2 regions of the Allobosea sp. P1_A7 genome follow, and region 2 is predicted to be linked to the other one. Evidence: riboswitches for the same ligand, from Rfam matches in the RefSeq annotation. Region 2 holds a riboswitch; the other holds the start of a gene.

Region 1 (4,809 bases), on a different contig from region 2:
GGCCGGCGGCCTCGCCCTCGCGCTGCTGCTTGCCGCCACATTTGCCATCTCATGGGGGCTCACCCTGCTCTGCCGCGGCCTCGGCCCGCTTGGCTGGCTGCCCCTCGCGCTCGTCGCCTCCAGCCTCATCGCACAGCGCAGCCTGCACGAGCATGTCGCACGGGTCGCCGAAGGACTGGAGCGGGACGGGCTCAAAGGCGGACGCATGGCCGTTTCGATGATTGTCGGCCGCAACCCCGAAACCCTCGACGAAGCCGGAGTTTCCCGCGCCGCAATCGAAAGCCTTGCCGAGAATTTCTCGGACGGGATCGTCGCTCCGGCTTTCTGGCTCGGCGTCGGCGGCCTGCCGGGCGGCGCGCTCTACAAGGCGATCAATACCGCCGATTCGATGATCGGCCACAAGACACCGCGCCACCTCGCCTTCGGCTGGGCGGCGGCGCGTCTCGACGACCTCGTCAACCTTCCCGCCTCTCGCCTCACCGCGCTGCTGCTGACCGCAGCCGCCGCACTCGACAAAACGTCAGACCCCGCCAATGCGTGGCGAGCTGTCCGACGCGATGCCCGCCATCATCGTTCGCCCAATGCCGGTTGGCCGGAAGCCGCGATGGCAGGTGCGCTAGGCCTCCGTCTGGCGGGCCCGCGCGTCTATGGCGAGGTCAGGGTCGACGACGGCTGGATGGGGGACGGCCGGGCCGAAGCGGAAGCGGCGGATATCCGGCGGGCGCTCGCTCTCTATCGGAGGGCATGTCTGCTGCTGTGGGGGCTCGCCGTTGCGGGGGCCGCTACCGCGCTCGCCCTCTAGTTCATCGGACCGGGCATCGCATCGGGAACGACGATCTCACCTTCTGTGTTTGCTTCGACTTTCCCGAAAGCCGCAACTCACGTTTCGGGTCGATGGCTCAGCCTCAGAACTCGATCCCGGCCTGTGCCTTCACGCCCGCCGCGAAGTGATGCTTGACCAGCGTCATCTCGGTGACGAGGTCTGCGACGGCGATCAACTCGGGCTTGGCATTGCGGCCGGTGACGACGATGTGCAGATCAGGGCGCCGGCTCGCCAATGTCTCGACCACCTCCGCCAGCGGCAGATAGTCGTAGCGCAGCGCGATATTGAGTTCGTCGAGCACGAGCAGGCGTATCTCCGGATCGTCCATCAACGCCTTGGCCTTGGCGAAGGCGCGCCCGGCGGCAGCGATGTCGCGGGCCTTGTCCTGCGTTTCCCAGGTGAAGCCTTCGCCCATCGTGTGCCAGACGATGCGATCACCGAAGGCGTCGAGCGCCTTGCGTTCCCCTGTCGCCCAGGCGCCCTTGATGAACTGCACCACCCCGACGCGCCAGTCATGGCCGAGAGCCCGCAGGATCAATCCGAAGGCGGCGGTCGACTTGCCCTTGCCTGGCCCCGTATTGACGATCAGGAGTCCCTTTTCGATCGTCTTGGCGGCAACCTCGGCATCCTGCACCGCCTTGCGCTTTTCCATCTTGGCCTTGTGGCGGGCGGCCTCGTCAGCATCGATCGTCATCGGAACCTCCTGCTCATTTCACCTGCATCGGCAGACCGGCGACCATGAAGATCACCCGGTCGGCCCGCGCCGCAAGCATCTGGTGCAACCTCCCCGCCTCGTCGCGGAACCGCCGGGCGAGCGCATTCTCGGGCACGATACCGAGCCCAACCTCGTTGGAAACCAGGACCACCGGGCCTCGTGCCGCGACGCAGGCCTCGACCAGTTCCCGGCTTGCAGCCGCCACATCCTGCTCTGCCAGTATCACGTTGGTCAGCCAGAGCGTCAGGCAGTCCACCAGGACAGGTTGCCCCGCGGGAACCGCGCGGATCGCCTGCGCCAGGTCCAGCGGAGCATCGATGGTCATCCACTCCTTCGACCGGCGGGCGCGGTGCTCGGCAATCCGGGCGCGCATCTCATCGTCATAGGCCTGGGCCGTGGCGAGATAGGTCCAGGGCGCTGGCACCATCTCGATCAGGGCCTCGGCATGGCGGCTCTTGCCGGAGCGGGCGCCGCCCAGAACGAGGGTGAGAGGGGAAAGGATCGCTGCCACTGCCAAACTCTCAGCCCAGGGAAGATCAGCCTAAGGAACGGACCTGGCGAGCGAAGCGAAGCAAGCCGGGACAGGCGACAAGAGATCACATCGCTTCACTGCGCTCGCAATCACGATCGCTGCATTGCACAGCACCGTGCAGATGGCTAATGATCATCGCCGACGGTGCCTCTGCAAGGAGGTGAAAAGGGAACGCGGTGCGATACCGCGGCTGCCCCCGCAACTGTAAGCGGCGAGTTTCGCGCCATCGGCCACTGGGATTGTCCCGGGAAGGCGGCGAGAGATCCGGACCCGCGAGCCAGGAGACCTGCCGTCAGCGAGTGATGCAATCCAGCGGGCTGCCGGCGGGGTGGCCAAGGAGACCGAGATGACGACGAATACGGCTTCGATCACCACCCAGGCCAGCGCTTCCGAGCGCGTCAAGGCTGTCGCAGCTGCCCTGGCACTCGGCGCAGCCCTGATCTTCACCGTCGGCTTCGCCCATTCGACCAGCGTTCACAACGCAGCCCACGACACGCGCCACACCCTCGCCTTTCCCTGCCACTGAGGGAAAGGCAACATGGTCAATCGTGTTCTCACGGTCAGTCTTCTGGCCGGGCTTCTTGCTGGGCTCCTGGTAGCAGCACTCCAGCATGTCACCACCACGCCGCTGATCCTCAAGGCGGAAACCTTTGAGACGGCACTGCGCGCAGTCGAGCTTCAGCACGCCAGCTTCACCGGCGATGCCAGGATCGTCCTTGCCCATGGCGGCGCCGACGCAGCCGACCACGCCGAGTGGAAGCCACAGGRCGGCTTGCAGCGTACGGCCTTCACCACCATCGTCACCATTGCGACCGCGATCGGCTTTGCCGCCCTGCTGCTCGGCGGCATGATCGCAGCGGGCGATGCCATCACTGAGCGGACCGCACTGATCTGGGCGGCTTGCGGCTTCCTGGCCTTCGGCCTCGTGCCGGCGACCGGGCTCGCACCGGAATTGCCCGGCAGCGCGTCAGCCGAACTGCTCCACCGCCAGACCTGGTGGATCGCCACCGCGCTCGTCACCGCCGGCGGCCTCTGGGTCTTCCTGCGGGCGGAGGCGAGCTGGCYGCGGGCACTTGCCGTGCTTGCCATGCTCGTCCCGCATCTGATCGGCGCACCACATCCCGCCGCCCCGGAGAGCAAGGTCCCTGCCGAAATCGCAGCGCATTTCGCCGCGCTCTCGCTCGCGCTCCAGGCTGCCCTCTGGCTCGCCACCGGCTTTGCCGTCGGCGTGCTCTGGCCCTGGGCGACGCGCCGTGCCGCAGCCCCGGCCAAGGCCTGACGCTGAGCGCGATCCCCCGGGATCGCGCCGGAAGCAAAGGAACCGGCCTATGCCCGAAGGCGATGTCACCATTTTCGTCTGCGTCGCCTGYCGGCGCGCGCGGGCGGACCTGCCGGAGGGTTACGACCAGCCCGGACTGGGTTTTGCCGAGGCGCTGCGCGAACGCATCGCGCGCGACGGCGGGACGCTTCCGGTCGAACCCGTCGACTGCCTCGCGGTCTGCAATCGCCCCTGCACCGTCGCCTTGGCGGCCGACGGCAAATGGACCTATCTGATCGGCGATCTCGACGCAGACACCCATATCGCCGAAATCGTTGACGCAGCTGCAAGCTTTGCAGCCAGCGCAAACGGTATCGTTCCCTGGAAAGAAAGACCCGCTTCGTTCCGCAAGGGCGTGGTCGCGCGCGTACCGCCTCTCCCGGCGCGCCAACAAGGATGAGATCATGAACGCTCCCCAAGCCCGCTCGCTGGGCAAGATCCCCTGCACGATCATCACCGGCTTCCTCGGGGCCGGAAAGACCACACTGGTGCGGCACCTGCTGGAGAATGCAGGGGGCAAGCGCATCGCCGTGCTGGTCAATGAGTTCGGCGATCTCGGCTTCGACGGTTCCTTCATCGCCGGCTGCGGCATTTCCGGCTGCACCGCGGAGGACATCGTCGAGCTGCCGAATGGCTGCATCTGCTGCACCGTCGCCGACGACTTCGTGCCGGCGCTGGAAAAGCTGCTCGACCGGCCGAACCCGCCGGAACACATCCTGATCGAGACCTCGGGGCTTGCCCTGCCGAAGCCGCTGGTCAACGCGTTCAATTGGCCGGCCATTCGGTCACGTGTCACGGTCGATGGTGTCATCGCCGTGGTCGATGGTCCGGCCGTGGCGGATGGCCAGTTCGCGGATGATCCCGACGCTCTCGCTGCGCAGGCGGCGCAGGATGCCGCGGTCGGGCACGACAACCCGCTCGAAGAAGTGTTCGAGGACCAGATCCTCTGCGCCGACCTGATCCTGCTCAACAAGAGCGACCTCGTCGATGCGGCCGGCCGCGAACGCGTCAAGGCCGAGATCGCCGCGCATCTGCCGAAGGCGATCAAGATCGTCGAGACGGCCCATGGCAAGGTCGAGCCCGCCCTGATTATCGGCCTCAACGCGGCTGCCGAGGCCGATCTAGCTGGACGCCCCTCGCACCATGAGAGCGCAGAGGACCACGACCACGACGATTTCGAAAGCCTCGATTTCGCTCTCGCCGCGGCGACCTCGCCCGAGGAGCTGGCGGCCCGCGTTGCCAGGGCCGCGGAGGCCGAGGGCGTGCTGCGCCTGAAGGGTTTTTCGGCGATTCCCGGTAAGCCGATGCGGCTCGTCGTCCAGGGTGTCGGGCGTCGGGTCAGCCATCATTACGACCGCGCCTGGGCGGCCGGCGAAGCCAAGGATGGTCGCCTCGTGGTGATTGGCCTGAAGGGCTTTGAT
Region 2 (6,978 bases):
CGGCGACCTCGTCGGCCGAGGTGTTCAGCGTGATCTCGGTGCACAGGTTCGAGGAATGCACCACGCCGGCATGCTGCTGCGGCGAGCGCAGGTTGCAGGCATCCTTGAAGGTCATCCAGGGATGGCCGGTTTCGAACAGCATGGTCAGCATCTTGCGCCAGAGATCGAGCGCGTTGAGGCGCTTGAACACCTTGATCTCGCCGCGCTCGGCCTTGGCTTCATAGGCCTCATAGGCCGCCTTGAACGGCTTGCCGTAGAGATCGTGAAGGTCGGGCGTCTCGTCGGGCGAGAACAGCGTCCACTGGCCTCCGGCGGCGACGCGCTGCATGAACAGGTCGGGGATCCAGTTCGCCGTGTTCATGTCATGGGTACGGCGGCGGTCGTCGCCGGTGTTCTTGCGCAGATCGAGGAACTCCTCGATGTCGACATGCCAGGTTTCGAGATAGGCGCAGACCGCGCCCTTGCGCTTGCCACCCTGGTTGACGGCGATCGCGGTGTCGTTGGCGACCTTGAGGAACGGCACGATGCCCTGGCTCTCGCCATTGGTGCCCTTGATATGAGCGCCAAGGCCACGCACAGGCGTCCAGTCATTGCCCAGCCCGCCGGAATATTTGGCCAGCAGGGCGTTGTCCTTCACCGCTTTGAAGATGCCGTCGAGATCGTCCGGCACCGTGGTCAGGAAGCAGGAGGAGAGCTGCGGCCTGAGGGTTCCTGCGTTGAACAGGGTCGGCGTCGAGGCCATGAAGTCGAAGGAGGAGAGCAGGTCGTAGAAGGCGATCGCCCGGGCCTCGCGGTCGATCTCGCGGATCGCCAAACCCATCGCGACACGCATGAAGAAGGCCTGCGGCAGCTCGAAGCGATTGCCTCGGACATGCAGGAAATAGCGGTCATAGAGCGTCTGGAAGCCGAGATAATCGAACTGGAGGTCGCGCTCCGGCTTGAGCGCAGCCGCAAGGCGGGCGAGATCGAAGCGTCCAAGCTCGGGATCGAGCAGCTCGTTGGCGATGCCGGTCTTCACATAGGCGTGGAGATAGTCGCCGTAACGTACTGACATTTCTGCCTGAGTCGCCTGTTCCGGACGACCGGAGACGAAGCTCAGCGCCTCGCGGCGGAGCTTGTCGAGCAGGAGGCGAGCCGAGACCTTGGAATAGTTCGGCTCGGTCTCGACCAGGGTGCGCGCAGCCAGGATCGGCGCCTGCGCCAGCTCATCCTGACTGATGCCGTCATAGAGGTTGCGCTGCGCTTCGCTCAGCACGGCTTCAGCCGAGACGCCGTCGAGCCCGGCGCAGGCTTCGCGAATGACCGTGGCGAGGCGAGCCCCATCGAGCGGCACGAGCGCGCCGTCGGCTGCCTTCATGCGCAGCACCGGCGCGGAGGCGACCACAGGCTTCGCTTCCGCCTTGGCGCGGGCCCGTTCCTGGGCTCGTTCCTCGCGGTAGAGCACATAGGCGCGGGCGACCTTGTGGTGTTCGCTGCGCATCAGCGCGAGTTCGACCTGATCCTGCACATCCTCGATATGGAAGGTACGGCCGGCATCGGCGCGCCGCGTCAGCCCGGCGACGATCTGCTGGGTCAACTCCGCGACGATGTCGTGGATTCGGCGCGAGGCAGCGGCGCTGCTGCCCTCGACCGCCAGAAAGGCCTTGGTCAGAGCGACGCTGATCTTGGAGGCGTCGAACGGGGTGACGCTGCCGTTGCGGCGGATCACCTGGTAGCCCGGTTCCGCGGTCGATCGCGCATCGCTGCCTTGCGATGCGATCGGGCTGAACGTCTCAGGGCGGATGGTATCGGTCGCGAGGGACATCGGCTTTCAAACCCCAATCTGTAGGGGGCAAAGGCCAGGCGGAGTCGCAACGGAGAATGTCGCAGCGACGAGCGCCCGCAGACATGACCAAGCGATCCACCGGGACACCCCGCCCGAGGACGATTCTGCTGTCGCGGCAGGTCTCCTGGCTCGCGGGTCATCGCTCTTGTCCCGTCTTCCCAAGGCCTGGCGGCCTCAGTGACTGATAGTCTGGACAAGTACTCGCCGCTGACAGTTGCGGGGGCAGCGCCGGTTTCGCACCGGCTTCCCTCTTAGCTCTCGATCTTGCGACTCGAGAGACCGTGACCACCATATCTAGTGGATATCGCGACAATTCTGTCAACAGCTTGCCACGGCCTATTCGTTGGCCTGTGAAGAGCGRGGAGTGGTCGAACTATGCGGCGATCGGCCTCGAGGGCGTCATGGCGCAGCTGCTCGCGCTGTCGCCCCACGTGCTATGGCTGCCGAACGGTGGGCCATCTGAGCCCCGACATGGAGGCCGAATGCGCAAGATCCTGATCATCGGAATTGGTGCCGGCAATCCCGACTATGTCACGGTCCAGGCGATCAACGCCCTCAACCAGGCCGACGTCTTCTTCATTCCCGACAAGGGGACAGACAAGGCCRAGCTCGGACGGCTGCGGAAGGACATCTGCGAGCGCTTCATCGAAGGATCGGATTATCGCCTGGTTCCGGTGCCGATCCCGGAGCGTGCCCCCGCCGGAACGAATTACCGTGGCAGCGTCGACGAGTGGCATGCGCGTATTGCCCATGACTACGAGGGCCTGTTCACGGAAGAACTCGGGGACGGTGAATGCGGAGCCTTCCTCGTCTGGGGTGATCCGACGCTCTATGACAGCACGCTGCGGATCGTCGAGCATATTCGCGCCAGGGGCTTCGCTCTCGAATACGATGTGATCCCGGGCATCAGCAGCGTGCAGGCCCTTGCGGCGCGACACCGGGTCGCCCTCAACCGGATTGGCGAGCCCGTGCTGATCACCACGGGACGCAAACTCGCGGAAGGCTTTCCCAATAACCTCGATAGTGTGGTCGTCATGCTCGACGGGGACCAGGCCTTCAAGAGTGTCGCGGGTGAAGATCTCGATATCTATTGGGGCGCCTATCTCGGCACCAAGGACGAGATTCTGATCGCCGGAAAGCTCTCGGAGGTGATGGGCGATATCGAGCGCATCCGGCGCGAAGCGCGAGAGGAAAAGGGCTGGATCATGGATACCTATCTGCTTCGGAGACGCGACGAGGACTGAACGGCGCAATGCGCGCATGACGACAAAAGGGTCCTTATGTCTTCGATTGGCCCCGTCGGGTGGATTGCTCCATCGTGTCACTGTCGCGGTTCGCCGGGTTGTTTGCCCGGAGCGAAGAAGGAGAGCCATTGCGCCGGACCACCCGATGGCCGATCTCAGCCGTCGAGAGCGCGGCGGATGGTATCGCGGCCGCGCTGGCTGCCGGATCAGCCCGAGTTGGTCCTGGCTCAGACGTCGACGAACCGCTTTCGCGGGGCTGGCGCCTTGCAATTCGCGAGGCCGCTTTGTAGGCGTTCACGATCGCCAGAGATCGGCACTCCGCGGGGTCTTCGTCTTTGGAATCATTCTGAAATACGGCGCCTATGACCGCCGATCTGCGCTCTTTCCGCCTGGAATGGAAAGGTCGCCAATGCGGCGGACATGGACGGGATGCACTCTCGCGACAGGCTGATATCGGATTGGACGAGGCTGCTCGCGCTGCCTGTTCTGCTCTGCCTTGGCGCCTGCTCGGTCGGCCCCGACTACGTCGCGCCGACGCAGGATCTGCCCACCCAATGGAATGGCGCCGCTTCGGCTGCGCGGCCTCCCGCTCGGTCGGAGTGGTGGCGGCAATTCAAGGATCCTGTGCTGGATGGGCTCGTGACCGAAGCGGTTGCAGGCAATCTCGATGTCGCCCAGGCGAAGGCGCGGATTCGCGAAGCGCGAGCGAGCCGGGTCCAGGCGATCGCGCCGCTGTTTCCTCAGGTCAATGGTTCAGCATCGGCAACGCGTTCGCGTTACGCCACAAGCTCCGATTCAGGGGGCGGCAACGGCATGAGCAACAGCTTCCGCGCGGGCTTCGACACCTCCTGGGAGCTCGACATCTTCGGCGGGCGCGACCGCGCCGTCGAAGCCGCGACCTATGGCGTCGATGCCGCCGACGATGATCTCGACGGAGTACTGCTGACGCTCATTGGGGATGTCGCTTCGGCTGTCATCGAGGCGCGCGGCTACCAGGCGCGCATTGTGCTTGCCAAGCGGACGGTCGAAACCCAGCGGGTGACCGAGGCACTGACGCGGGTCCGCTTCCAGGCCGGCGATGTCTCGGCGGTCGATACGGCGAGGGCGGTGGCGCAGGTCGCGAGCACCGAGGCGCAGATTCCGGCCCTTGAAACCGCGCTGTCCCAGACCCAGCACCGTATCGCGGTGCTGGTTGGCCGCCCGCCATCCGCCATGGGCTCGCGCTTGACCGGCGCTGCGAAGGTGCCGGCGACGCCCGCGCCACCGCGAGCCGGCGTCCCGGCGGACGTGCTGCGCAACCGGCCGGATGTCCGGCGGGCGGAGCGCAGTCTCGCCCAGGCAACGGCACGGATCGGCCAGGCCGAGGCGGTTCGCTACCCTTCCGTGAGCCTGACCGGCAATATCTCGACCTCGGCGCTGAAGCTCGGCGACCTCGCGAAGAACAGCGCGATCGGCTGGTCGATCGGCCCATCGCTGAGCGTGCCGATCTTCAATGGGGGCGAACTCGCTGCCGCGGTCGATGTGGCGCGCGCCCGGCGCGACCAGTCGGATGCGGCGCTTCGGCTCGCTGTGCTGAGCGCCCTGCAGGATGTCGAGGACGCACTGGTTGGATTGCGGCAGGAGCGACTGCGGCTGGCCAGCCTGTCGACGGCGGCTGCGGCTTCCGGTCAGGCGGCGCAGCTGTCCCAGGCGCTCTACCAGTCGGGCGGCGCCAGCTTCCTCGACGTGCTCGATGCGCAGCGCTCGCAGTATAGCTCCGAGGATTCGCGGATTCAGAGCCAGATCGCGCTGGCGACCCGGTTCATCGCCCTCAACAAGGCGCTTGGCGGTGGCTGGCTCCGGCCGGTCGAGGTCTCCCGCCCGCGCGTCGAGGATCCGCCGCAGGGGCCCCGCCTGCGTGCTGTCTCCCTGGAGGTCCCAAGCCCATGACGTCGCGCCGTGCCTTCATGCTGCTGCTTGTCCTGGGCATGCTGGGGGCGGGTGGCTATGCCCTGCGCTCGCAGCAGGCGCCGCAGCCGGCCGCGATTCAACTGCCGACGGTCGCCGCCACGATGGGCGATGTCGAAGAGGTCGTGCTGGCCAGCGGCGCGCTGGAGCCGATCCGGCAGGTGAGCGTCGGCGCGCAGGTCTCCGGCCGGCTGATCTCGCTCAAGGTGGCCCTGGGCCAGAACGTGAGCGAGGGCGACCTGATCGCCGAGATCGATGGCGTCACCCAGCAGAATGAACTGCGCTCGGCCGAGGCCGAGCTCGCCGTGCTGCAGGCGCAGCGCGAGGAGCGCCTCGCCAGCCTCGCCTATGCCGAATCCGTGCTTGCCCGTCAGAAGCAGATGCTCGGCCAGAACGCGGTCTCCCGCGACAATTACGAATCGGCCGAGATGACGGTGCGCACGATCCGCGCCCAGATTGCGGCGCTCGACGCCCAGATCATTTCCGGCGGCGTCAAGGTCGAGACCGCCCGCGCCAAGCTCGGCTATACCCGCATCACAGCTCCGGCGGCGGGCACCGTACTGGCCATCGTGACGCAGGAAGGCCAGACGGTGAACGCGGCGCAATCCGCGCCGACCATCATCGTGCTTGGCGACGTGTCGACCATGACGGTCAAGGCCAAGATCTCGGAAGCAGACGTGCTCAGGGTCAAGGCCGGCCAAGAGGCCCTGTTCAGCGTTCTCGGCGCGCCCGATCGGCGCTTCCCTGGCAGGATCGCCTTTGTCGAACCGGCGCCTGATACGCTGAAGACGCAGAATACGAGCAGCGCCTCGGCCTCTTCGGGCACGAACGCCTCCTCGACCTCCTCGGCGATCTACTACAACGCGCTGTTCGAGGTGCCCAACTCCGACGGAAGGCTGCTGACCTCGATGACGGTCCAGGTAACGGTGGTCGTCGGGCGGGTGCAGGGCGTCGTCACCGTGCCGTCCACGGCGATCAGGCGCCGGGGCGGAGAGCCCTGGCTCGATGTCGTCGGTGACGATGGCAAGCCCGCGCCGCGCAAAGTCAGGGTTGGGCTCGACAACAAGATCGTCGCGGAAATCTCTTCCGGGCTGAAAGCGGGCGAGCGTGTCGTCATCGCACACACGGGCTCCCCCGCAGCGGCCCGCCGCATGCGTGGCCCGCTCGGGTTCTGACCGCATGGGCGTGCCGCTGATCAGGCTGAGCGGGGTCCGGCGCGATTTCGGCGCAGGCGAAGCGGCGATTGCGGCGCTCGACGGGGCCGAGTTGACCATCGAGGCCGGCGAGATGGTTGCGATCGTCGGACCGTCGGGCTCGGGCAAATCCACCCTGATGAACATCATCGGCTGCCTCGACCGGCCGACCGGCGGTGTCTACGAGATCGACGGCCGCCCGACGCGCGATCTCGGGCCGGACGAATTGGCACGGCTGCGGCGCGAGTATTTCGGCTTCGTCTTCCAGCGCTATCATCTGCTGTCGGAACTGACCGCACTCGCCAATGTCGAGGTGCCGGCGATCTACGCAGGGGTTGCCGCCGAGCCGCGGCGCAATCGGGCAGCCGCCTTGCTCGACCGGCTCGGCCTCGGTACCCGCAAGACCCATCGCCCGGCCGAGATGTCGGGCGGCCAGCAGCAGCGGGTTTCGATCGCGCGGGCCCTGATGAACGGGGCCCGCGTCATCCTTGCCGACGAGCCGACCGGCGCACTCGACCGCAAGAGCGGCGAGGAGATGCTGACCCTGCTCGAGGAACTCGGCCGCGAGGGCCACACGATCATTCTTGTCACTCATGACATGAACGTCGCGGCCCGAGCCGACCGCATCATCGAGCTTAGCGACGGCCGGATCATCTCCGATCGGAGGACCCGCCCGGCGCTCGTTTCCAAGGCGAACCCGGTGCTGGACGTGCCGCGGGGTGGCTCGTGGCGGGCCGCGTTCGGCCGGCTGCGCGAGGCCTTCGGCATG

What was found. Region 2 has a riboswitch for cobalamin ahead of AC1D34_RS03535 (ribonucleoside-diphosphate reductase subunit alpha). Riboswitches for the same ligand answer to the same signal wherever they lie in the genome.
Region 1: another riboswitch for cobalamin. It lies ahead of AC1D34_RS14995 (CbtB domain-containing protein); the one in region 2 lies ahead of AC1D34_RS03535 (ribonucleoside-diphosphate reductase subunit alpha).

Annotation. Positions count from the first base shown of each region.
Region 1 covers NZ_JBFTZN010000074.1:4,482-9,290, forward strand. The annotation lists gene cbiB (adenosylcobinamide-phosphate synthase CbiB) at 1-802, shown strand, start outside; gene cobO (cob(I)yrinic acid a,c-diamide adenosyltransferase) at 906-1,517, opposite strand; gene cobU (bifunctional adenosylcobinamide kinase/adenosylcobinamide-phosphate guanylyltransferase) at 1,531-2,055, opposite strand; cobalamin riboswitch at 2,196-2,378, shown strand; gene AC1D34_RS14995 (CbtB domain-containing protein) at 2,417-2,596, shown strand; gene AC1D34_RS15000 (CbtA family protein) at 2,609-3,349, shown strand; gene AC1D34_RS15005 (DUF1636 family protein) at 3,399-3,788, shown strand; gene cobW (cobalamin biosynthesis protein CobW) at 3,793-4,809, shown strand, end outside.
Region 2 covers NZ_JBFTZN010000013.1:29,081-36,058, forward strand. The annotation lists gene AC1D34_RS03535 (ribonucleoside-diphosphate reductase subunit alpha) at 1-1,804, opposite strand, end outside; cobalamin riboswitch at 1,923-2,124, opposite strand; gene cobF (precorrin-6A synthase (deacetylating)) at 2,308-3,069, shown strand; gene AC1D34_RS03545 (efflux transporter outer membrane subunit) at 3,499-4,998, shown strand; gene AC1D34_RS03550 (efflux RND transporter periplasmic adaptor subunit) at 4,995-6,191, shown strand; gene AC1D34_RS03555 (MacB family efflux pump subunit) at 6,196-6,978, shown strand, end outside.